DNA from 4 places in the Methylobacterium sp. 275MFSha3.1 genome. Region 1 is predicted to be linked to each of the others. Evidence: predicted binding sites of a transcription regulator. Region 1 holds the regulator's gene; each other region holds the start of a gene.
What was found. Region 1 encodes PhoB, which activates phosphate uptake and scavenging genes when phosphate is short. Its sites were predicted from a motif close to TGTCATNNANCTGTCAT; they were not measured.

Region 1 (5,910 bases):
GCGCCGCCCGCGACCGCGCCGGCCGCCGCCGACTTCGACGCGCTGACGCTGGCGACCGCCGCGGCCTTCGCCTTCCTCGGCGGCCTGATCCTCAACCTGATGCCCTGCGTCTTCCCGGTCCTGTCGATCAAGGTGCTCGGCCTCGTGCGGCACGCGGGCGAGGGGCCGGCCCGGCTGCGGCTCCACGGCCTCGCCTACACGGCCGGCGTCCTGGCGAGCTTCCTGGCGCTCGCCGCCGCGCTGATCGGCCTGAAGAGCGGCGGGGCCGCGATCGGCTGGGGGTTCCAGCTCCAGTCGCCCGCCATCGTGGCGGGGCTCGCCTACCTGCTGTTCGCGATGGGCCTGAGCCTCTCGGGCGCGGTCCATGTCGGCGGCCGGCTCGCCGGCCTCGGCGACGGCCTCACCCGGCGCGGCGGCCTGAGCGGCTCGTTCTTCACCGGCGTGCTCGCGACCCTGGTGGCGACGCCCTGCACGGCGCCGTTCATGGGCTCGGCGGTGGGCTTTGCGCTGACCCAGAGCGCCGGCGTGGCGCTCGCCGTCTTCGCGAGCCTCGGCCTCGGCCTCGCCCTGCCCTTCCTGCTCCTGACCCTCTGGCCGCCGGCCCTGCGGGCGCTGCCGCGGCCGGGCGCCTGGATGGAGACCCTCAAGCAGGTGCTGGCCTTCCCGGTCTACGCCACCGTGGCGTGGCTGATCTGGGTGCTGGCGCAGCAGGTCGACCCGCGCGGGCTGCTGGCGGCGCTGATCGGCCTCGTCCTCGTGGGCTTCGCCGCCTGGGCCTGGGAGCACGGCCGCGCCGCCCCGCCGCGGGCCGGCCGGGTCGCGCAGGCCGCCGCCGCGCTGGCGCTGATCGCCGTCGGGGCCCTCGCCGTCACCCTGCCCCGGGACCGCGCCGCGCCGGCCGCGCAGGCCGCCGCCGACGGGATCGAGCCGTTCACGCAGGCGCGCCTCGACGCCCTGGTCGACGCGCACCGCCCCGTCTTCGTGGACATGACCGCCGCGTGGTGCATCGCCTGCGCGGTCAACGAGGCGACCTCGCTCAACACCAAGGCCGTGCGGGCCGCGATGGCCGAGCGCGGCGTGACCTACATGAAGGGCGACTGGACCAACCAGAACCCCGAGATTACCCGCCTCCTGGAGAAGCACGGGCGCAGCGGCGTCCCGCTCTACCTGCTCTATACCGGGACGGGAGAGCCCCAGGTGCTGCCGCAGATCCTCACCGAGGGGACGGTCCTGGCGGCGCTGGAGGCGGTGCCGGCCGCCTCGGGCCGGAGCGCGGCGCTGGCGCGCTGAATCCCTGGAGACCGGGACGCGCGGATCTTCGCGGGCCCGTCCCACCGTCTTTGCGAGCGGAGCGAAGCAACCCAGCAGCGCCGCGCGCATCGGCGTCCCGCCGCCCTGGGTCGCTTCGCTGCGCTCGCGATGACGGTGCGCCGGAGCGAAGTCCTATCCGGACGGCCAGTGAGGCCGCCTCAGGCCTCCAGCGAGAAGGTCTCGTCGAAGGCGTAGCCCGAGCCCCGGACCGTACGGATCGGGTCGGTCTGGCGCGGGCCGTTCAGCGCCTTGCGCAGCCGCCCGACATGGACGTCGACGGTACGCTCGTCGATGTAGACGTCGTGGCCCCACACCCCGTCGAGGAGCTGCTCGCGGGAGAAGACCCGGCCCGGCGCCAGCATCAGGAATTCCAGGAGCCGGAACTCCGTGGGGCCCAGATGCAGCTCCTCGCCGCCGCGGCGGACGCGGTGGCCGGTGCGGTCGAGTTCCAGGTCGCCGGCCGCTAGCCGGTCCGAGACGTGGGCGGGCTTGGCCCGGCGCAGGAGCGCGCGGATCCGGGCGAGCAGCTCCGGGACCGAGAACGGCTTGACGATGTAGTCGTCGGCGCCCGTGCCGAGACCGCGGACGCGGTCGCCCTCCTCGCCCCGGGCGGTGAGCATAATCACCGGCAGGCGCTCGGTCTCCCGGCGCGCCCGGATCCGGCGGCACAGCTCGATCCCCGAGAGGCCGGGCAGCATCCAGTCGAGCAGGACGAGGTCCGGGATCCGCTCCGCCAGGAGCAGCTCGGCGTCGTCGCCGCGCGCCGCCGAATCCACCAGGAAGCCCTCGGCCTCCAGGTTGTAGCGGAGCAGCGTGCTCAGGGCCTCCTCGTCCTCGACGATCAGGACTTGCATGCTCACGTTCGAAGACTCGTTCTGCGGGCGGTCCCCGGATGGTGCAGGAGGCGCCGCCCCGCCTCAACCCGCACGGAGAGTGACCCCGGCCGCGCCCACAGGAAGGCGCCGGGGTCGGCGCCTCACGGCGCCTGCACGCCGTCCACGGTCGCGTAGTTCGACGCGTCGTTCTTCGGCCGGTCACCCGCCAGCGTCTCGCCCGTGGCGAGGTAGTGGATCGTCTCGGCGATGTTGGTGGTGTGGTCGCCGATGCGCTCGACGTTCTTCGCGCAGAACAGGAGATGCGTGCAGAACGAGATGTTGCGCGGATCCTCCATCATGTAGGTCAGGAGCTCGCGGAACAGGGAATTGTACAGGGCGTCGATCTCGCCGTCGCGCTCCCAGACGTCGTGGGCCGCCTGGACGTCGCGGCTCCCGTAGGCGTCGAGCACGTCCTTGAGCTGACCCTCGGCGAGGTCGCTCATGTGGCGCACGCCGAGCACGATCTTCTGGGCCGGCGCCTGGTCGGAGATCGCCACCACGCGCTTGGCGACGTTCTTGGCGAGGTCGCCGATCCGCTCCAGATCGCCGGAGACGCGGATCGCCGAGATGGTCTCGCGCAGGTCGATCGCCAGGGGCTGGCGCCGGGCGATCAGCAGCACGGCGCGCTCCTCGATGTCCCGCTGCAGCGCGTCGAGGCGCTTGTCGGCGAGGATCACCGCCTGGGCGAGCGTGTCGTCCCGGCGCACGAGGGCGTCGGTCGCCTCCGCGGTCATCTTCTCGGCGACGCCGCCCATCTCCGAGATCGAGCGACGCAGGTTCTCCAGGTCGGTGTCGTAGGAGGTGACGATATGGCCGGGCATGGCGGATCCTTCGATGGGGTCCCGGGGACGGCCCTCCGGGAGGCTTGCGGGACCCGCCGGCGCGCCGGAGACGCGAGCGGCGGTCCCGGGACCGGAGCGGCCCGGCAGACTAGCCGAAGCGGCCGGTGATGTAGTCCTGCGTGCGGCGTTCCGTCGGGTTCATGAACATCCGGTTGGTCGGACCGAACTCGACGAGCTGCCCCAGATACATGAAGGCGGTGAACTGCGAGATGCGCGCCGCCTGCTGCATGTTGTGGGTGACGATCACGATGGTGAACTCGTCGCGCAGCTGCTCGATCAGCTCCTCGATGCGGCCGGTGGAGATCGGGTCGAGCGCCGAGGTCGGCTCGTCGAACAGGATCACCTCCGGCTTCTGCGCCACCGTCCGGGCGATGCACAGGCGCTGCTGCTGGCCGCCCGACAGGCCGGTCCCGGGCTGCCGGAGCTTGTCCTTCACCTCGTCCCAGAGGGCGGCCTTGCGCAGGGATTCCTCGATCCGGCCGTCGAACTCGGATTTCGGCAGCTTCTCGTAGAGGCGCAGGCCGAAGGCCACGTTGTCGTAGATCGACATCGGGAACGGCGTCGGCTTCTGGAACACCATGCCGATGCGCGAGCGCAGCTCGTTCAGGTCGACGGAGGGGCTGAGGATGTTCTCGCCGTCGAGCAGGATCTCGCCCTCCGCGCGCTGCTCCGGGTAGAGGCTGTAGATCCGGTTGAAGCAGCGCAGCAGGGTGGACTTGCCGCAGCCGGAGGGGCCGATCAGCGCCGTCACCTGCCGGTCGTGGAAGTTGAGGTTGACGTCCTTCAGCCCGTGGAAGCTGCCGTAGTAGAAGTTCAGGTCCTTGACGGCGATCCGCACGGGGCCGCCCTCTTCGGCGCGGTTGCGGTTCAGCTCGACCGTGGGGATCGCGGAGGCGGCGTTCATCGTCGTGTCCTCGAAAGGGGGCTTAGCGCGAGGCCTGCGGCTTGATCACGAGGCGCGCGATGATCGACAGCGCCAGGATGGTGGTGGTGATCAGGAGCGCGCCCGCCCAGGCCAGGCCCTGCCAGTTCGGGTAGGGCGAGAGGGCGAACTGGTAGATCATCACCGGCAGGTTCGCGACGCCGCCCATCAGGTTGGCCGAGAACCAGGAATTGTTGTTGAGCGCGGTGAACAGCAGCGGCGCGGTCTCGCCGGCGATGCGGGCGAGAGCCAGGATGATGCCGGTGACGATTCCGGCCGAGGCCGCCCGCCAGGTCACGCTCATGATCACCGTCGAGGGCGGCGCGCCGAGCGCCGCGCCGGCCTCCCGCAGGGTGCCGGGCACGAGGCGCAGCATGTCCTCGGTGGTGCGCACGATCACCGGCACGGCGATGATCGCCAGCGCCACGCCGCCGGCCCAGCCCGAGTAGGTGCCCATCGGCCGCACCATCAGCGTGTAGACGAACAGGCCGATCAGGATCGACGGCGCCGAGAGCAGGACGTCGTTGAGGAAGCGGATCAGGGCGGCCAGCTTCGAGCCGCGCCCGTACTCGGCCAGGAAGGTCCCGGCCATGACGCCGACCGGCGTCGCGATCAGGATGCCGATCCCGGTCAGAACGAGGCTGCCCAGGATGGCGTTGGCGATGCCGCCGCCCTCCGAGCCCGGGCCCGGGGTCGGGTTGGTGAACAGGGTCGGCGTGAAGCCGCGCACGCCCTGGACGATCAGCATCACCAGGATCGAGCCGAGGACCAGGGCACCCACCACGGTGGCGCCGGTGCAGGCGACGCGCAGGGTCCGGTCGGCGACGCGGCGCCCCTGGCGGACCCGGCCGGGGCGGCGCTGGGCGGTGGCGGCGATCGTGCTGGAGGAAACCATCGCGCGTGCTCCTCAGGCGGCCTGGACGCGGCGCGTCAGCAGCCGGGCGATGATGAGCACCACGAAGGTGATCACGAACAGGATGCAGCCCAGAGCCATCAGCGCGTTCAGCTGGAGGCCGTCCGCCTCGTTGAACTCGTTGGCGATGCGCGACGCGATGGTCGAGCTGGGGTCGAAGATCGAGGCCGAGAGCCGGTTGGCGTTGCCGACCACGAAGGTCACCGCCATCGTCTCGCCGAGCGCCCGGCCGAGGCCGAGCATGATCGCGCCGATGATCGAGACGGCCGCCTGCGGCACCAGCACGTGGCGCACGACCTCCCAGGTGGTGCAGCCGATCCCGTAGGCGCTCTCGCGCAGCACGGTCGGGATCTGGTCGAGCATGTCGCGGGCGATCGAGGCGATGAACGGCACGATCATGATCGCCAGGATGATCCCGGCGGTGAAGACGCCGACGCCCGACGGCACCCGGGCGTAGAACAGCGTGCCGACGATCGGCATGCCCTCCACGAGGTTCGAGACCGGGATCTGGACGTAGCGCGCCAGGAGCGGCGCGAACACGAACAGGCCCCACATGCCGTAGATGATGCTCGGCACGGCCGCGAGCAGCTCGATCGTCATGGCGACCGGCTTGCGGGCCCAGCCCGGACAGAGCTGGGTGAGGTAGACCGCGATGCCCAGCGAGACGGGCACGCCGATCAGCAGGGCCAGGAAGGCGGAGGCGACAGTCCCGATCACCGCGACCAGGGCGCCGTACTGCTCGGTCCCGACGTTCCAGGCGCTGGAGGTCAGGAAGCCGAAGCCGAACTCGCGGAAGGCGGGCCAGCCGCCGTACAGGATCGAGCCGAGGATGCCGGCGAGCACGAGCAGCACCAGCAGGGCCGCGCCGTACGAGCAGGTCCGGAACAGCGTGTCGAGGCTCCGGCTCGGCGCCTTCCGCGCGGTCGCGGAACGGGTTCGGCCGAGGGCGATCGATTCGGTCAAAGCGGGCATCCGCGGTTCTCTGCGAAGGGGGGCGTGGTAGCGCGGTGCGTTCCCGGAAGCGAGGGAGGAGGTTCTCACCCCCTC
Region 2 (5,910 bases), on a different contig from region 1:
AACCCGATCCGGAGACGCCGTCGCGGCCGGTGGCGGACTGGAGCCAGATCCTCGACACCCTGTCGGCCGCGACCGTCGCGAAGCAGGCGCAGGATCAGCGCCTGCACCAGCAATCGACCGCCTGCGAGACGCTGGCCGCGGATCTGGAGGCCGCCCAACAGGAGATCCGGACCCTGCGGGCGCTCCTGGAGGAGGCGCGGGCGCAGGCGGCGCGGCAGGTCCACGAACGCGAGGCGGAAGCCGACCGGCGCGTCCGGGAGGCCGAGGCGCGGGCCGAGGCCGCGACCCTGCGGGCGGCGGCGGCCGAGGACTGGCTCAAACGGATCGAGCAGGCGAGCCGGGATCTGCTGCCCGACGGACGGCACGCGGCCGCCTGAGGCCGAGAGAGCCAGCCACGAATCAGCCGCGGCCTGCCGAGGCGGGTCGGCTCAGGCGGCGCGCTCGCCCGGCACGCCGAGGCCGATGGAGCGCGCCAGCGCGGACCGGCGCTCGGCATATTCCTGCGCGACCATCGGATAGTCGGCCGGCAGACCGTAGCGCTCGCGGTAGCTCTGCGGGTGCAGGCCGTGGGCCGTGAGATGGCGCTTGAGCGTCTTGTACCGGCGCCCGTCGATGAAGCTCACGATGCCGTCGGGCCGGATCGAGCTGCGGATCTGCGCGGCGGTAGGCCGGTCGCGCAGCGCGTCCGTGTCCCCAGCCGCCTCGATCGACGCCGCCCCGTTGGCGGCCAGCGCGGTGATCGCGTCGTGACACTGCGCGATGAGGGTCGGAAGGTCGGCGGTCGGAACCCGATTGTTCGATACGTAGGCAGCGACGAGCCCTGCCGTCAGCACGATATTGGATTGAGGGCTGACGAGGGACGAATCGGACACGTTATGGGCTCCTGACAAGGTCGAGAACCTTCTTAGGTTGGTCGGCGCCGTTGCGCTTGCCTGAAAGCGTGCTACCGTTTTCCCGAGCGCGCGCGGCGAAGCATGAATACAAGAATTTACGATGAGGACTTTGTTCTCTACGGCGGATTTCAAGCCGAAAGACAGTTTCCGCCTCTGGCGTGAGACGATCTTCGAGCGGATCGTGCCGGTCGAACTTACGCCTGCCGCGGCGCACGCTTTCACCGGCACACTGGAGGCCGCGGAGGTCGGGCCGCTGCTGATCACGCGCGTGACGCAGAGCGCCGTCACCACCGTCGCGACCCCGGACACGATCCGCCGGCACGGCAAGTACGAGACCCTGAACGTCGCCATCACGCTCAAGGGCCGCGTGTTCAGCGCGCAGGACGACCGCACCGCGATCCAGAATCCCGGCGACATCGTCGTGATGGACCGTCGGCCGGCGACGATGGGCTCCGACGTCGACACGCAGACGCTGTTCGTCGAGCTGCCGCGCGCGGCCCTGGAGCGCGCCCTCGGCTCGACGCGCCGGTTCACGTGCCTCACGATCGGCGCGGATCAAGTCGGCACGTCGATGGTCACGACCTTTTTCCAGGAACTGGTCCGCAACGCGGAGCGCCTGACGCCGGACATGTCGAACCGCATGGCGTCGGTCGGCGTCGATCTCATCGTCGCGAGCATCGCGGAACGCCTCGCGCACGAGACCCCCAAGAACATCCAGGGCGTCCTGATCTTCCAGCGCGCGCTGGCCCACATCGAGGCCCATCTCGGCGACCTGAACCTCGACCCCGCCCGGCTCGCGGCGGCCGTCGGCGTGTCGCTGCGCCACCTCCAGGCCCTGTTCCGCGAGCAGGACCGCAACATCGCCGACTGGATCTGGCGGCGGCGGCTGGAGACCGCCGCGCAGCGTCTCGCCGATCCCGGCTTCGCCCATCTGGCCGTCGGAGAGCTGGCCTACAGCTGCGGCTTCTGCACCCAGAGCCATTTCAGCCGCCGCTTCAAGGACAGCTACGGGATCTCGCCGAGCGAGTACCGGTGGCGCAACCGCGGCGCGGACCAGCTCGCCGGCTGACGTCCGGCTACTGCAGGACGGCGCCCGCGGTGTTCGCGCGGATCCATCCCGGAGCGAGGATGTCGCCGCCCTCGGTAATGATCCAGGGATTGGCATCCTCGGCGTCGATCGCCGCGACCGCGGCGGCGAGGGCGGCCCGCAGCGTCGGGAAACTGTGCGACACGGCCACCCGGGCCGGCGCGTAGCCCGGCCAGAGGGTCAGTTCGGCGGGTCGGTCGAGATCGGTCGGCAGCATGGGTCGTGCGGGGCTGGAGGGGCACGCCGCCTGGGCCGCGGGCGTGCGGGGAAGCGGACGGAGAGCTGGCGCGCTCAGGCGGCCTTCGGCTTCGGCCGGGGCACGCGCACCTCGACCATCTGGCCGGTCATCGGGTTGAGGATCAGCATGTCAGCACGTCTCCGGTGGACCTGCCCGTAGAACGCCCGCCGATCGCGCCCGGATCGGAGCGGTCGGCGCAATTGTGCGGTTTGGGTAAACCGATCGTTCACCGTGAAGGCGCGCCGTTCATCCGCGCCGTCTCCGCCCCAGATTACAACCGGGCGTCGTGTGGGCAGAGGTCGGCACACCTACCGTTTTAGGCGTAGGATCCGACGCGCGTCGTCGCGATGGCCGAGCCGCGGGCATACAAAAGCCCGCCACGGCAGGACCGGGCGGGCGGAGTGGCGGCATAGGGTCGGGAGGTTCGCCGTGGCGGCGACCTGCCATCCCGCCCATGACGGCCGCATGACAGCGGTATGCCAGCGCGATGACAGCCGCATGCCAGCCCCACAAATATCGCGCGACCGTCGCGCGACCGGTGGCCGATCCCGTCAGACCCGCTCCGGCTCCGCCAGCAGGATGGCGGCGCGGATGGCGGCCCGGCGCAGCCCGGCATCGGCCCAGGGCTGATCGATCAGCGTCCGGGCGAAGGGATGCGAGGCCACCGCGGCTGCGGGATCGATGCGGAAGCCGTCCCCGAACGCCACCGAACCGGGCGTGGGATCGGCCAGATAGGCGTCGACGACGGCCGAGACGTCGTCATCGACGATATCCAGGGTCGTGAACAGGTCGAGAGTCATGGGGCGCTTCGCCATGGCGGCGCTATAGCCGCGCCACCGCGACAGGATCACGACTCCCGCGCCGTCACCGCGCCGCGATCAGAACGCGGCCGGAACGATCATCGCGGCGGGGACCGGGCCGCGCACGTAGTCCGCGTGCCGCAGGCGCTCGGGCAAGTGGACCGCCGGGTGCTCCACGCTGCCGTAGGGGATCTGGTCGAGCAGGTGGCTGATACAGTTCAGGCGGGCCCGTCGCTTGTCGACCGCCTCGACCACCCACCAGGGCGCCTCGGGGATATGGGTCCGCGCCAGCATGTCCTCCTTGGCCCGGGTGTAGTCCTCCCAGCGGCGCCGCGACTCGACGTCCATGGGCGACAGCTTCCACTGCTTGAGCGGATCGTGGATCCGCATCCGGAAGCGGAATTCCTGCTCGGCATCTGTGATCGAGAACCAGTATTTTACCAGGACGATGCCGGACCGCACCAGCATGCGCTCGAACTCGGGGACCGACCGGAAGAACTCCTCGACTTCCGCCTCGGTGCAGAAGCCCATGACCCGCTCGACGCCGGCGCGGTTGTACCAGGAGCGGTCGAACAGCACGATCTCGCCGCCGGCGGGCAGATGGGAGACGTAGCGCTGGAAATACCATTGCGTCCGCTCGCGCTCGCTCGGGGCGGGCAAGGCGGCGACGCGGCAGACGCGGGGATTGAGGCGCTGGGTGATCCGCTTGATCACGCCGCCCTTGCCGGCCGAGTCGCGGCCCTCGAACAGCACGACCACGCGCAGTTTCCGGTCCTGCACCCAGTCCTGGAGCCGGACCAGCTCGTGCTGGAGCCGGAGCAGCGCGCGGAAATAGACCTTGCGGTCGAGATGATCGGGCGGCGCGCCGCCGAGCTCGGCCGCGAGCCGGTCGAGGCGATCCTCCTCGAGCCCGAGTTCCAGCTCCTCGTCGTAGCTGTCGGCGAGGTCACGCCGGATCGCCTCCAGGGTGGCATCCGCGTTGGCGTTCAAGGTGGCATCCGGGGCAGAGCTGTCGTCGGGCCGCATCGCCGGTTCTCCTGCGCGTCGCGGGGTCGAGCTAGAGCAGCGTTCCGTGACACGCCTGAGAAAGCGCCGCGCCCGCGGCGGCCGATCCCATGTCGCGCCCGTGATCGTTCCGTCATACGGTTCCGCCACCGATCGGGGCGACCGGAGATGCGTCATGGCTGGAGAAGCGAAGAGGGCCGGGCCGAAGCGCCGACGGGACGACTTGGATGCGGCGCGCGCCGAGGGCGAGAAGGTCGGCGCGCGGATCGATGCCGCCTTCGAGAAGCTCGCCGGGAAGCTGCGCGCCCGCGCCGACAGGGCCCGCGCCAAGCTCGACGCGGCGACCAAGGCCGAGAAGCGGGCAGTGCTGCTGCGCCGCTACGAACTCTACGCGGACGCGGCGGCCTATCTCGAGGAGCGGCTCGTCGATCGCGGGGGGCGATCCGCGTGATCTCCATCGACCCGGCCGGGCGCGGCGCCGCCCGACGCAGCTGACGGCGAGGATCCCATGTTCGACGCGACCAAGATGCTCGCCGACGCCCTCGGCGAGCACCTGGCCCTGACCTACCAGCGGACCTTCGGCAGCCGGGAGCCGCGCTACGCCGAGATCATCGAGGCCGCGGCGCGCCTGACGATCGAGCGGATCGTCGGGAGCGACGCCCTCTACCATGACGGCGACCACACGGCCCTCGTCACCCTGGTCGCCCAGGACATCCTCCGCGGCCGCTTCCTGCAGCAAGGTATCACGCCCGAGGACTGGCTGCACATGATCCTGGCCGCCCTCTACCACGACATCGGCTACGTGCGCGGCGTCTGCGCCGGAGACCGGCTGCAGGCCTTCGTCATCGACGCGCAGGGCACGACCGTCAGCCTGCCCCGGGGCGCCTCGGATGCGGCGCTGGCGCCCTACCACGTGGAGCGCTCGAAGCTGGCCGTGCAGGAGCGCTTCGGCACGCACGATCTCGTCGACGCGTCCCGGGTCATCCGGGCGATCGAGCTGACCCGCTTCCCGGTCCCCGAGGACGATTCCCATCGCGAGACCGGGACCGAGGCCGGGCTGCTGCGGGCGGCCGACCTGATCGGTCAGCTCGGCGACCCGCTCTACCCGCGCAAATTGAACGCCCTGTTCCACGAATTCGCCGAGATCGGCGTCAACGCGGAACTCGGCTACGACAGCCCGGCCGACCTCGCGGAGCGCTACCCATCGTTCTTCTGGGGCAAGATCGAGCCCGTGATCGGGGACGCGATCCGGTTCCTCGACCTCACGGTCGAGGGACGGGGCTGGGTCGCGAACCTCTACGCCCACGTCTTCGCCATCGAGCACGACCGCCGGCGCATGGGCCCGCATCCCGGGCCGGGCCCCCTCTGAGGCCGCGCGGGCGGCGCGGCGGCCTCAGGCAGCCGCGACGAGCCTGGTCACGGCCCGGACCAGCTCCGCCGCCACGAACGGCTTCTCCAGGATGGGCCGGCTCGCCTGGGCCGGGGCGCCGGTGACCCGCACGTCGCCGGTGGCGAACAGGTACGGCACGCCGAGGACGCCGAGACGCTCAGCGACCGGATAGACGCTGTTCCCGTCGCCCAGATTCACGTCGAGCACCGCGGCGTCGGGCGTCTGCTCGGCGATCAGGTCCAGGGCGAGATCCGCGCGCGGGACCGGGCCGATCACCTCGGCCCCGGCGCTGTGCAACCAGCGCTTGACCTCGCTGGCGATGAGATACTCGTCCTCGACGACGAGGACGCGGCACCCGGACAGGGGCGGAACAGCCTCGAGCACGATCCCCTCCCATCGGCGCGCGACGATCCGAGAATAACCGCGCGACACGACCGGAGGTTCGCGCCGTTCGCATGATCCGCCACGCACCCCGACGGCGCGGGCCCGCGCCGGCC
Region 3 (5,910 bases), on a different contig from region 1:
GGCTGCCGACGACGCGGGCGCCCCATTCCCGGCCAGGCCCCCAGCGGCGGGCGACGTCGACTTGGCTGCCGCCCCAGGCGGACGAGCCGTAATCCAGCGTGACGCGGGTCAGGTCCGCGCCGGCGCGCTTGGGGACGATGTTGACCACGCCGCCGACCGCGCCGTTCGGCGACACCCCCGTGAGGGCGGCGGACGGCCCCTTCAGGACCTCGATGCGCTCCACGTAGTCGGTGAAGATGCGGAAGCTCGGGGCAATGCCGTAGAGCCCGTCGAAGGCGACCTCGCCGCTGGTGTTCTCGTTGGACGGGAAGCCCCGGATGGAGAAGGAGTCGAACGGCGCCCCCGTGGTCTGGGTAGCGCGCACCGACGGGTCGAGGACCAGGGTCTCGGACACCGTCCGCGCCTGCCGGTCCCGGATGAGCGTGTCGGTGTAGCTGGCGATGCTGAAGGGCGCCTTCTGGGTCTCGATATCGCCGAGGAGGCCGAGGCGCCCGCCCCGCGCCACCTGACCGCCGGCATAGGCCGGGACCGGGCCGCGCGATGCGGCCGCGCTCGCGACCGAGAGCTCGTCGAGCTGGACGTCCCGGCCGGCCCCGGCCTCCTCCGCGCGGGCGGCGTGCAGCCCGGACCCGACGAAGCCCAGCAGGACGACCATCGGGAGAACCGGCCGGACCCCGCGCCGCCGGCGCCGGTTCCGCGCGGAAACAGGTACTGAGAAGTCGTGGGACCGCATTGTCGTGACGATGGCTCCGAATCACGGAGCAAGCCAGCAAATATCTCTACATGTGTCAAAAATGCATTTGGAGTAATTACAACTCTACAGTTCGATCGCGGAGCCGATCGAACATGATCGATATTTATTGTCGTATATACATAGATGCATTTCAGGACGTCGTGTTTATCAATGACGCGACCATCTTCGCGCGATCAGGGCGGCGATTTCACGGAGGGCCGGGCCGCAGCTCGGCCGAGGCGCACGGCCGGGATCATCGGTCCGGACGAGGCCGCCGAGGCCGGACCCGGCCGCGATTTCCCGTGGATCGTGCGCGGCCGGTCGGGCCGCCGGGGCGTTCGACCGCGCGACCACCGGATCCCGACGGGCCCGCGGGAGCGCCGACCGGCGGCCGCGGCGCCGCGATCGGGACGCCCGGTTGCCAGGGTTGCCCACCCCGCCTAGACGGGCCCGGCGCGAAACGTGCCTGTCACCCCTCCTCTTGTGCAGAGGTCTTCTCCCGTGATCACCGGTCCGTGCCTCATCGTCCAGCCGATCCACGCGGCGGGCCTCGACCGGTTGCGCGCGGCCGGCCTGGAGCCGCGCCCGGCGAGCGGGACCGATCCCGAGACGCTGGCGCGCGAGGTCGCCGACTGCGTCGCCGTCATCACCCGCAACACCGGCTTCCCGGCCCGCGCCATCGCGGCGGCGCCGGCCCTGCGGGTGATCGGGGTGCACGGCACCGGCACCGACCACGTCGCCACGGCCGAGGCGACCGGGGCCGGGATCGCGGTGGTGAACACGCCCGGCGCCAACGCCGTCTCGGTGGCCGAGCAGACGCTGGCGCTGATCTTCGCCCTGGCCAAGGCCCTGCCGGAGGCCGACCGCTCGGTCCGGGCCGGCGACGACAGCTTCAAGTTCACCGCCCGGCTGGTCGAGCTCGCCGGCCTGACGCTGGGCCTCGTCGGCTTCGGGGCGATCGGGCAGGCGACCGCCCGGCTCGGCGCCGCCCTGGGCCTGCGGGTGCTGGCCTACGGCCCGAGCCGCCCGGACGCGGACTTCGCCAACGCCGGCGCCCTGCGGGCCGCCTCGGTCGACGCGCTCCTGGCGGAATCCGACATCGTCTCCCTGCACGTGCCGCTGACCCCGGGCACCCGCGGCCTGATCGGCCGGGACCAGCTCGCCCGGATGAAGCGGGAGGCCTTCCTGATCAACACCAGCCGCGGCGGCCTGATCGACGAGGCGGCCCTGGTGGAGGCGCTGGAGGCGGGCACGATCGCGGGCGCCGGGCTCGACGTCTTCGCCCAGGAACCGCTGCCGGTCGACCACCCGCTGGCCCGCCAGCCCCGGGCGATCCTGACACCCCATGTCGGCGGCTCCACCGGGGCGGCCCTGATCCGCACCGCCGAGACCGCCGCGACCCGCGTGGTCGACGTCCTCGCCGGCCGGCGGCCGGGCGGGCTGGTCAACCCGGACGTCTGGGAGCGGCGGCGCGAGGTGTGATGGTCTCCCCTCTCCCGTGCGGGAGAGGGTTGGGGTGAGGGACGAGAGGCTTCGGGATCAAGCACCCGATCGACGCGATTCGAGGGGGAGCCTCGTCCGGTGAGGTCTCACCCCTCACCCTGTCCCTCTCCCGCACGGGAGAGGGGACCCGCGGCCGATCCTGACGGCGCGGCGGTCGTGGCCGGCCCGGTTCACGGTGTTTCGTCCGGACCGCGACCGCCCGCCGCGCGCCGTGTCATGCAATCGTCGCAGACGGGCCGGAAAGCCACCCGCTGCATCCGAGGCCAGAGAGGGCTCCATGGACTTCCACCGTCGCTTCACGGTCCTGATGTGCGCCCCGGCCTTCGACCCGGACGATCTCGAGGGCGCGCGCGTCAACCAGATCGTGGCGGCCGTCGAGCAGCGCGGCTTCGAGGTGGTGCGCGCCCGGCGCGTGGAGGACGCGGCCATCGCGGTCCAGACCGACGCGGCGGTCGGCTGCCTCGTGGTCGACTGGGGCAAGCGCGGCCTCGACGGCAAGGCCGCCGCCCTCATCGACATGATGCGCCGGCGCGGCCTGGAGATGCCGATCGTCATCATGGTCCGCCGCAAGCGGCTGGAGGACATCCCGGTCGAGCTCCTCGACTTCATCGACGGCTACATCTTCCTCGCCGAGGAGACGCCCGAATTCATCGCCCGCGGCCTCGTCAGCCGGGTCACGCAGTACGCCGAGACCCTCAAGACGCCGTTCTTCGGCGCGCTCGTCGACTACGCCGAGAAGGGCAACCAGCTCTGGACCTGCCCGGGCCACAACGGCGGCATCTTCTACAACCGCTCGCCGATCGGCCGGATCTTCGTGGAGCACCTCGGCGAGGCGATCTTCCGCGACGACCTCGACAACTCGGTCCTCGATCTCGGCGACCTCCTGACCCACGAGGGCCCGGCGCTCAAGGCCCAGAAGGAGGCCGCCAAGATCTTCGGGGCGGAGAAGACCTACTTCGTCCTCAACGGCACCTCGGCCTCCAACAAGATCGTCCTGTCCTCCCTGGTGGCCGAGGACGACCTCGTCCTGTTCGACCGCAACAACCACAAGGCGGCCCACCACGGCGCCCTGTTCCTGGGCGGCGGCATCCCGATCTTCCTGGAGACGGACCGCAACGCCTACGGCCTGATCGGGCCGATCTTCCACGAAGCTCTCGACGAGACCCGGATCCGGGAGAAGATCCGCCGCAACCCGCTGGTGACCGACCCGGAGGCGTGGCGCCGGGAGCGGCCGTTCCGCGTCGCGGTGATCGAGCAGTGCACCTACGACGGCACGATCTACGACGCCCAGGAGATCCTGGAGAAGATCGGCCACCTCTGCGACTACATCCTGTTCGACGAGGCCTGGGCGGGCTTCATGAAGTTCCACCCGCTCTACGCAAGGCGCTTCGCCATGGGGCTGACCGGGCTCGACGAGACCTCGCCCGGCATCGTCGCCACGCAGTCGACCCATAAGCAGCTCGCGAGCTTCTCCCAGGCCTCGCAGATCCACACCCGGGACGGCCATATCCGCGGCCAGACCCGGCGGGTCGAGCACAAGCGGCTCAACGAGAGCTTCCTCGTCCACGCCTCGACCTCGCCCTTCTACCCGCTGTTCGCCTCCCTCGACGTCGGCGCCCAGATGATGAAGGGGCGCTCGGGCATGATCCTGTGGGACGACACGATCCGGCTCGGGATCGAGTGGCGCAAGAAGGTCCGGGCGATCCGGCACGAGTTCGAGGAGAACGAGCGCGATCCCGCGCGGCGCTGGTTCTTCGACCCCTTCGTGCCGGACGTGACGGTGAACGTCGACGGCGCGGAGGTGCCGTGGGAGAGCGTGCCGACGGACGAGCTCGCCGCGACGCCGCGCCACTGGGAGCTGAAGCCGGGCGCGCGCTGGCACGGCTTCACCCACGTGGCGCCGGGCTACGCCATCACCGACCCGAACAAGCTCACCGTGCTGACCCCCGGCTTCGACCGGCACACGGGGGCCTACGCCCAGCACGGCGTGCCGGCGCCGATCGTGGCGCAATACCTGCGTGAGAACCGGATCGTCGCCGAGAAGAACGACCTGAACTCGCTGCTCTTCCTGCTGACCCCGGGGGTGGAATCCTCCAAGGCCGGCACGCTGATCTCGGGCCTCGTCGCCTTCAAGCGGCTCCACGACGACAACGTCCCGCTGGAGGAGGCCATGCCGGAATTCGTCAACCGCCGGCCGAACCGCTACCGGGGCGTGCGCCTGCGCGACCTCTGCGGCGAGTTCCACGCGTTCCACCGGGAGGCCGGCACATCGACGCTGCAGCGGCGGCAGTTCGCCCCCGAGCACCTGCCCGAGATGGTGATGCCGCCCAAGCGGGCCGCCCAGCTGCTGACGCGCAACAAGGTCGACTACGTGCCGATCGCCGAGGCCGAGGGGCGGATCGCCACCACGCTGATGCTGGTCTATCCCCCGGGCATCGGCACGGTGCTGCCCGGCGAGCGCCTGGACGACCGAGCCAAGCCCATGCTCGACTATTTCAAGATGTTCGAGGCGTCCGCCAACCTGTTCCCGGGCTTCGAGGCCGAGATCCAGGGCGTCTACCGCGAGGTCGACCCGGACGGGCGGATCCGCTTCCACACCTACGTGGCGCGGGAGGGCGCCTGATGGAGATCGAGGCCGAGACGCCCGGCCTGCTCCCGGCCCGGTCCTGCCCCGACATCGTCATCCGCGCCTCCTCGGACGCCGATGTCGAGGCGATGGTGGCGATCTACGAGCACCATATCGGCAAGGGCGTGACCGATGTCAGCGTCGCCGAGGAGGACCGGCTGCTCCCCGACGACCTGAAGCGGCGGCGCAAGACCATGCGCAAGAAGCGCCTGCCGCACCTCGTGGCCGACCGGGACGGCGCGGTGGCGGGCTACGCCTACGCGGTGCCGTTCCGGAAGCGGCCGGCCTACCGCTACACCCTCAAGCACTCGATCTACGTGCATCCCGACCACCTGCACGCGGGGATCGGCCGGCGGCTGCTGCCGGCCCTGATCGAGGCCTGCGCGGCGGGCGGCTACCGCCAGATGATCGGCTACATCGACGCCGAGAACGCGGCCTCCCTGCGGCTCCACGAGGCCTGCGGGTTCGAGCGGGTCGGCTACCTGCGGGCGGTGGGGTTCAAGTACGGCCACTGGTCGGACAGCGTCATGGTCCAGCGCGCGCTGGGAACCGGGTCGGAGGACAGGCCGGGGTAGCGGGCCGGGACCGGGCGGCCTCCGACGCCCGGCCGCCGTTATCGCGAGCGAAGCGAAGCAATCCAGTCGCGCCACACTTACGGAGGGCGCGCTGCCCTGAGTCGCTTCGCTGCGCTCGCGATGACGGAGCGCGTGATGTCCGAAGGATCTGACCCGAGCCAACCTCAGTGGCCGGTCGCCGGCCGCGCCGCCGCGACGAGGTCGACCTCGACGCCGACGTCGAGCGCCACCCACTGGCCCGAGGCCCAGGCCCCCTGCCCGACGCCGAACTCGGTGCGGACGAGGCCGACGCGCCCCGCGGCGTGCGCCGCGCCACCCTCGAGGGTCAGGTGGAACGGCAGCGTCACCGGCCGGCTCGTGCCGCGGATCGTCAGTGTGCCGACGGCCGCGTAGTCGCCCTGCCCCTTGTCGACGAAGCGGGTCGCCTCGAAGCGCGCCTCGCTTCCCGCCTTGACGTCGAACCAGTCCTTCTG
Region 4 (5,910 bases), on a different contig from region 1:
GGGCGGGTCGTGCTGGTGGTGTCGAGCGTCAACATCGATCCCGCCGGCGTGCCGATCCAGGCGAACCGTACCCTGTTCGCCGCCGACCGCGTGGAGCTGGTGATCGGCGGGTGATGCGATGCCCGCGCGACCTCCGCGCGACGGCCTCGGCACTCCGTCCTCGCGAGCGGAGCGAAGCGACCCGGGGCAGCGCGACCCTGGATGATTGCGCTCCGCGCGTGATGCCAGAAAGCCGAGGCCTCCCTCAGCGCGCCGCCGGCCCGATGATCGCCCGGCGCAGGCGGGTCGAGACCCAGTCGATCGCCGCCACGGTCACGAGGATCATCAGCACCAGGAAGGCGACCTGCTGCAGCTCCAGCACGCGGATCAGCTCGGTGAGGTACTGGCCGATGCCGCCCGCGCCGACGATGCCGATGATCGTCGCCGAGCGGGTGTTCGACTCGAAGAAGTAGAGGACCTGGCTCGCCAGCACCGGCAGCACCCCGGGGATCAGCCCGAAGCGGATGCGGTGGAGCGCCGAGCCGCCCGAAGCGACGACGCCCTCGCCGGCCCGCTTGTCGCAGGTCTCGATCGCCTCCGAGAACAGCTTGCCGAGCGCCCCGAAATCCGAGCACGCGATCGCGAGCGCCCCGGCGAACGGGCCCAGGCCGACGACGTTGATCCAGATCAGCGCCCAGATCAGCACGTCGACCGAGCGCATCACGTCGAGGCCGCGGCGGACCGCGAACCGCGCGAACGGGTTGGGCACGACGTTCCGCGCCGCCAGGAACGCCACCGGGAAGGCGGAGATCGCCGCCGTCAGCGTGCCCAGGAAGGCGATGCCGAGGGTCTCGCCCAGCGCGTGCAGGAAGGTCCAGAACTGGCCCTCCGGCGATGGCGGCAGCATCAACACCGCGAAGGTGCCGAGCCGCCCGAGCCCGTGGAGGATCCGCGCCACCGAGAAGTCGAGGCGCCAGTAGCCGAGCGCTGCGAGCCCCACCAGGACGACGAGCAGGGCGGCGAGCCGCGCCCGCCCCGGCCAGTCGGTGCGGAACTGCGCGGGGTAGCGCGCGCGCAGGCGGCCGAGGTCGGCCCGGGCCGCCGCCCGCAGGGTCTCGGGACGCGCGCTCATCGGGCGTGCTCCGCGCCGATCAGGCGGTGGCGGACCCGCTCGGTGACGAGGTCGATGCAGAAGACGGTCAGGATGATCAGCACGAGGATCGCGCTCACGTCCGCGTAGTAGAAATTGCGGATCGCCACGAGGAATTCCTGGCCGATGCCGCCGGCGCCGACGAAGCCCATCACCCCGGCGCCGCGCACGTTGATCTCGAAGCGCAGCAGCGCGTAGGAGGCGAAGTTCGACAGCACCTGCGGCAGGACCGCGAAGCGCACCGTCTGGACCCAGGTCGCGCCCGAGGCCGACAGGCCCTCGACGGGCCGCATGTCGATGTTCTCGACCACCTCGGAGAACAGCTTGCCCAGCGCGCCCGTGGTGTGGATCGCGATGGCGAGCACGCCCACCATCGGGCCGAGGCCGAAGGCGATGACGAAGATCAGCGCGAACACCACCTCGGGGACGGTGCGGCACAGTTCCAGGAGGCGCTTGGCGCCGACGCGCAGCACGCGCGACCGCACGAGGTTGGCGGCGGCCACGAAGCTGAGGGCGAAGCCCGCCAGCCCCCCGAGCAGCGTCCCGAGATAGGCCATGAGCAGGGTCTCGCCCAGCAGGCCCAGCCATTTGGGCAGGCCCCAGTACCAGGCGCGGACGTCCTCCAGCGGGTGCTCGAGGCTGATCGGCGGCAGGATCTGCTGGATGTAGGCGGTGAACTTGCCGATGTTCTCGGCGAAGACCAGCGGCCGCACCTCGGCGATCAGGCCCGCGACCACGGCGAGCGCCGCCACCAGGGCGAAGCCCGCCAGCGTGCGGCGGCGGGCCTCGCCGGTCGCCGCCGCGTAGAGTCCGGAGAGGGCGGCTGCCCGCTCCGGCGACAGGGGTGTCAGACCGCGCAAGGCGGGCGGCTCCGGATCAGGACTTCCGGCGCTGCTCGTCGTTGAACCGCAGCATGTCGATGATCGGCTGGTAATCCTTGAGGGTCACCGGCGTGAGATCCTGGTCCTTGCCGTCGGAGAGCCGGTCGAACGCGGCCTTGTCGGCCTTCGGCAGGGCCACGAAGGCGTCGCGGATCTTGGCCTTCAGGTCGTCCGGCAGGCTCGCCAGCACGGCGAAGGGCCCCTCCGGCAGGAAGTCGGACTTGAACACGACCCGGAAGTCCGACTGCTGCATCGGCGTGCCGTCGGGCTTCTTGAGCATGCCCTTGGCGGCCATGCGGGTGACCATCGTGTCGGTCTCGGAGTTCCACAGGTTGGCGGCGGCGTCGGCCGTGCCCTGGGTGAGCGCCAGGACGGCGTTCTCGTGGCTGCCCGCGTAGAAGGTCTTGCCGAAGAACTTCTCGACGTCGTAGCCGGCCCGCTTCAGGAAGAAGCGCGGCGCCTGGTTACCGGAGGTGGAGTTCGGATCGACCAGCGCGAGGTTCTTGCCCTTGAGATCCTCGACGGTCTTGTAGGGGCTGGAGGCCAGCACGTAGACCACCGAATAGTAGCCCGAGGCGCCGGTCTCGTGCTTCTGGTTGACGATCGGCTCGATCTTGACGCCGGTCATCACGGCCCGCGCGAACGAGGCCGGCCCGTACCACGCGATCTGGATATTGCCGGCGCGCTGGCCCTCGATCACGGCGGCGTAGTCGCTCGCCACTCGCAGCTTGACCGGCACGCCGAGCGTCTTGGTCAGGTAGGCGGTGAGCGGCGCCCAGCGGTCGGCGGTGCCCGAGGCGTTCTCGGCCGGGATCACGCCCAGCGTCAGCTCCGGATACTGGGCCTTCCAGTCCTGGGCGGCGGCCGGCAGGCCGAGGAGGGCGAGGGCCGCGGCGGCGGCGAGGGTGCGTCGGGTGATCATCGGGTCGTCCTTCGTGGCGTCGGCGAGGTTCGGCCGGCCGGAGGCCGGTCGGGCGTTTTCAAGACGGTGCGCTCTGGCGGTGCGCTCTGGCGGTGCTTGTTGGGGCCCGGGGCCCGGATCAGGCGCCGAGGGCGGCCTCGCGGACCGGGCGGACCGATACGAGACCGGGCCGGCCCGGCATCGCGGCCCGCTGCTCCGCCTCGCGCTGCGCGGAATCGTCCAGCACCTCGCCGGCCTCCAGGCCGTAGAGCCGGCGCGCCACGTCCTCGGTGAGGTCGAAGGGGCCGCCCTCGAACACGACCCGCCCGGCCGCGAGGCCGACGAGGCGGTCGCAGTAGGCGCGGGCGAGGTCGAGGGAGTGCAGGTTGCACAGCACCGTGATGCCGTAGCGCCGGTTCACGTCGGCGAGCGCGTCCATCACGAGCCGCGTGTTGCGCGGGTCGAGCGAGGCGACCGGCTCGTCGGCGAGCAGGATCTCGGGTTCCTGCACGAGGGCGCGGGCGATGGCGACGCGCTGCTGCTGGCCGCCCGACAGGCCGTCGGCCCGCTGGCCGGCGAACTCGCCCATGTCGAAGCTCTCCAGGGCGGCGAGGGCCATGGCGCGGTCCTCGGCGGACCATTGCCGGAGCAGGGCGCGGTGGGTCGGCACGTGGCTGAGGCGCCCCATCAGCACGTTGGTCATGACGTCGAGCCGGCCGACGAGGTTGAATTGCTGGAAGATCATGGCGCAGCGGGTGCGCCACTCGCGCAGCGGGCGGCCGCGCAGGGTGGTGACCTCGCGGCCGTCGTGGAGGATGCGCCCCGAACTCGGATCCGCCAGCCGATTGATGAGGCGCAGCAGCGTGGACTTGCCAGCACCGGACCGGCCGATCACCCCGACGAAGCTGCCGGGCTCGATCCGGAGCGACACGCCGTCGACGGCGCGTCGGTCGCCGTACTGGCGCGTGAGATCCTCGATAACCAGCATGCCACCATCCGCCGGGGAACGGCCGCACGTAGACGCCGGTTTGACGACGATTGGATGACGTATTCGGAACGATTATATTTGCCGGCGCAGCATCTTGGCATTTCGATAGCCGACTTAATCTTCGTGGCGCTCCAGGAATGCTTCGATGGGCAGCCCGCGGAAATCCGGCAGCGCCCGGCGCAGGCGCTCGTGGTCCCAGTCCCACCACGCCAAGCGGGTCAGACGGTCCGCGACCACCTCGGGGAAGCGGCGCCGGACCGGCCGGGCGGGATTGCCGACGACGATCGTGTAGGGCTCGACGTCGCGGGTGACGATGGCGCCCGCCCCCACCACCGCGCCGGTGCCGATCGTGCGCCCGGGCAGGACGACCGCGCCGTGGCCGATCCAGACATCGTGGCCGATCGCCACCGGGCTCGCCCGGCGCCGGTCGAAGAAGGCGGGCTCGTCCGATTCCTCCGGCCAGTAGGCGCGCGCCCGGTAGGTGAAGTGCGCCTGCGACGCCCGCTCCATCGGGTGGTTGCCGGGATTGATCCGCACGCTGGCGGCGATCGAGCAGAACTTGCCGATCGCGGTGTAGATCACCTCGCCGTCCTCACCGATGTAGGAATAGTCGTCGAGGGTCGTCTCGGTGAGGCGGGTGCGGGCGCCGACCTCGGTGTAGCGGCCGAGGCGGCTGTCGACGACCCGGGCGCTCGGATCGAGCGCGGGTTCGAGGCCGAGGGGGCGGTCAACCACGGGCCTCTCCGAAGGGCAGGCGCGCCAGGAGCCGGAACGGCCCCGACCCGTCCTGGGTCAGGAGGCTGACGGCGTCGATCCGCAGGGGCTCCGGTCCCGCGGCGGCGTAGGCCTCGGACAGGCGCCGGTGCCAGAGGTCGCGCTCCGCCTCCGGCAGGGCGTCGGTCAGGGTCATGTGGAAGCGGAAGGCCTCGAACACGTAGGGGTAGCCCCAGCGGTCGAGGAGCGCGCGGCCGCGCGGGTCGAGGCGCTCCGGCCGGCGCTTGGCGCGCTCGGCCTCCGTGAGCGGTGCCCGGAACGGGTCGAGGGCGGCGACGCACTCGGCGGCGAGGAGCCCGAGTTCCGGCGGCGGGACCTCCGGTACCAGGGCGAGGAACGGCCCGAGGGCGGCGACCCGGAGCGGCCCCACCGCCACCGGCGGGTGCGCGGCCGCGAGGGCGCGGGCGGCGGCCACGAGGTCGGCCTCCCCGGTGCCCGGGGCGAGGCGCAGCGGCGCCTTGAGGGTGGCGTGGAACCCGTAGACCCGCGCGCCCGCCGTGACCGCAGCGAGATCACCGAGCCCCTCCGGGTGCGGCACCGGCAGCCCGGTGACGTTGTCGGTGCCGAGGATCGCCCGGCCGAAGGCTTCGAGGCGCGAATCCGGGGCGGGCAGCCAGTAGAGGGCGTAGCGGCGCGACACGTAGGGTCTCCGATCGCCGGGCGGTCAGGCCGTCGGCGCGTAGGTGCGCGCGTCGGCGGCCCGCCGGGGGCGCACGTCCATGGCATTGCCCCGCCACACGATGGCGCTCCGCATCCAGGCGCCGACCCAGATCACCGGGATCAGGGCGTCGCGCGCCAGGAAGGCGGCCAGCGTGCGGGGCGAGCGGTGCCAGCCCGCGCGGGCCGCGAGCCGGTGCTCGGCGGCATAGCACAGGGCGGCGAGGCCGGCAGCGCCCGCGAGGCCCGCGAGGCTTCCGGCCCAGAGGGCGACGAGGAGCGCCGGCAGCAGGACGCCGCTGCCGATCTCGGGGGTGAAGAACAGCGGGAAGGTCACGCGGCGCAGGCGCGCCCAGCGCAGCTGCCGCGACCAGACCTCCCGGAAGCCGCGCGGGCCGAGCGGCTGCTCGAACGGGCTCGCCACGAGGTGGACCCGCTTGCCGGCGGCACGCACGAGCTTGGTGGCGGCCGCGTCCTCGGCGATCTCGGCCGCGAGCGCCTGGAGGCCGCCCTGCGCCTCCAGGAAGGGCTTGTGCCAGAGCATGCTCTTGCCCTGCGCGAAGCCCAGCCCGAAGGCCTC

Region 2: ppk2 (polyphosphate kinase 2) is a predicted target of PhoB. The motif match lies at 4,144-4,160, and genes of this name have one in related genera.
Region 3: BLW78_RS17315 (Orn/Lys/Arg family decarboxylase) is a predicted target of PhoB. The motif match lies at 2,449-2,465, and genes of this name have one in related genera.
Region 4: phnC (phosphonate ABC transporter ATP-binding protein) is a predicted target of PhoB. The motif match lies at 3,943-3,959, and genes of this name have one in related genera.

Annotation. Positions count from the first base shown of each region.
Region 1 covers NZ_FNWP01000014.1:59,114-65,023, reverse strand. The annotation lists gene BLW78_RS17630 (protein-disulfide reductase DsbD family protein) at 1-1,290, shown strand, start outside; gene phoB (phosphate regulon transcriptional regulator PhoB) at 1,470-2,165, opposite strand; gene phoU (phosphate signaling complex protein PhoU) at 2,288-3,007, opposite strand; gene pstB (phosphate ABC transporter ATP-binding protein PstB) at 3,117-3,932, opposite strand; gene pstA (phosphate ABC transporter permease PstA) at 3,955-4,845, opposite strand; gene pstC (phosphate ABC transporter permease subunit PstC) at 4,858-5,835, opposite strand.
Region 2 covers NZ_FNWP01000002.1:327,763-333,672, reverse strand. The annotation lists gene BLW78_RS01475 (hypothetical protein) at 1-377, shown strand, start outside; gene BLW78_RS01470 (Ros/MucR family transcriptional regulator) at 429-872, opposite strand; gene BLW78_RS01465 (helix-turn-helix domain-containing protein) at 994-1,962, shown strand; gene BLW78_RS01460 (hypothetical protein) at 1,970-2,197, opposite strand; gene BLW78_RS01455 (hypothetical protein) at 2,770-3,018, opposite strand; gene ppk2 (polyphosphate kinase 2) at 3,097-4,044, opposite strand; gene BLW78_RS01445 (hypothetical protein) at 4,199-4,474, shown strand; gene BLW78_RS01440 (hypothetical protein) at 4,532-5,392, shown strand; gene BLW78_RS01435 (response regulator) at 5,417-5,797, opposite strand.
Region 3 covers NZ_FNWP01000013.1:172,224-178,133, reverse strand. The annotation lists gene BLW78_RS17325 (TonB-dependent receptor) at 1-655, opposite strand, end outside; gene BLW78_RS17320 (hydroxyacid dehydrogenase) at 1,235-2,215, shown strand; gene BLW78_RS17315 (Orn/Lys/Arg family decarboxylase) at 2,514-4,859, shown strand; gene BLW78_RS17310 (GNAT family N-acetyltransferase) at 4,859-5,437, shown strand; gene BLW78_RS17305 (YceI family protein) at 5,602-5,910, opposite strand, start outside.
Region 4 covers NZ_FNWP01000018.1:9,181-15,090, forward strand. The annotation lists gene phnF (phosphonate metabolism transcriptional regulator PhnF) at 1-114, shown strand, start outside; gene phnE (phosphonate ABC transporter, permease protein PhnE) at 245-1,111, opposite strand; gene phnE (phosphonate ABC transporter, permease protein PhnE) at 1,108-1,989, opposite strand; gene phnD (phosphonate ABC transporter substrate-binding protein) at 2,006-2,932, opposite strand; gene phnC (phosphonate ABC transporter ATP-binding protein) at 3,051-3,899, opposite strand; gene BLW78_RS20500 (LbetaH domain-containing protein) at 4,014-4,634, opposite strand; gene BLW78_RS20505 (DUF1045 domain-containing protein) at 4,627-5,313, opposite strand; gene BLW78_RS20510 (ceramide glucosyltransferase) at 5,338-5,910, opposite strand, start outside.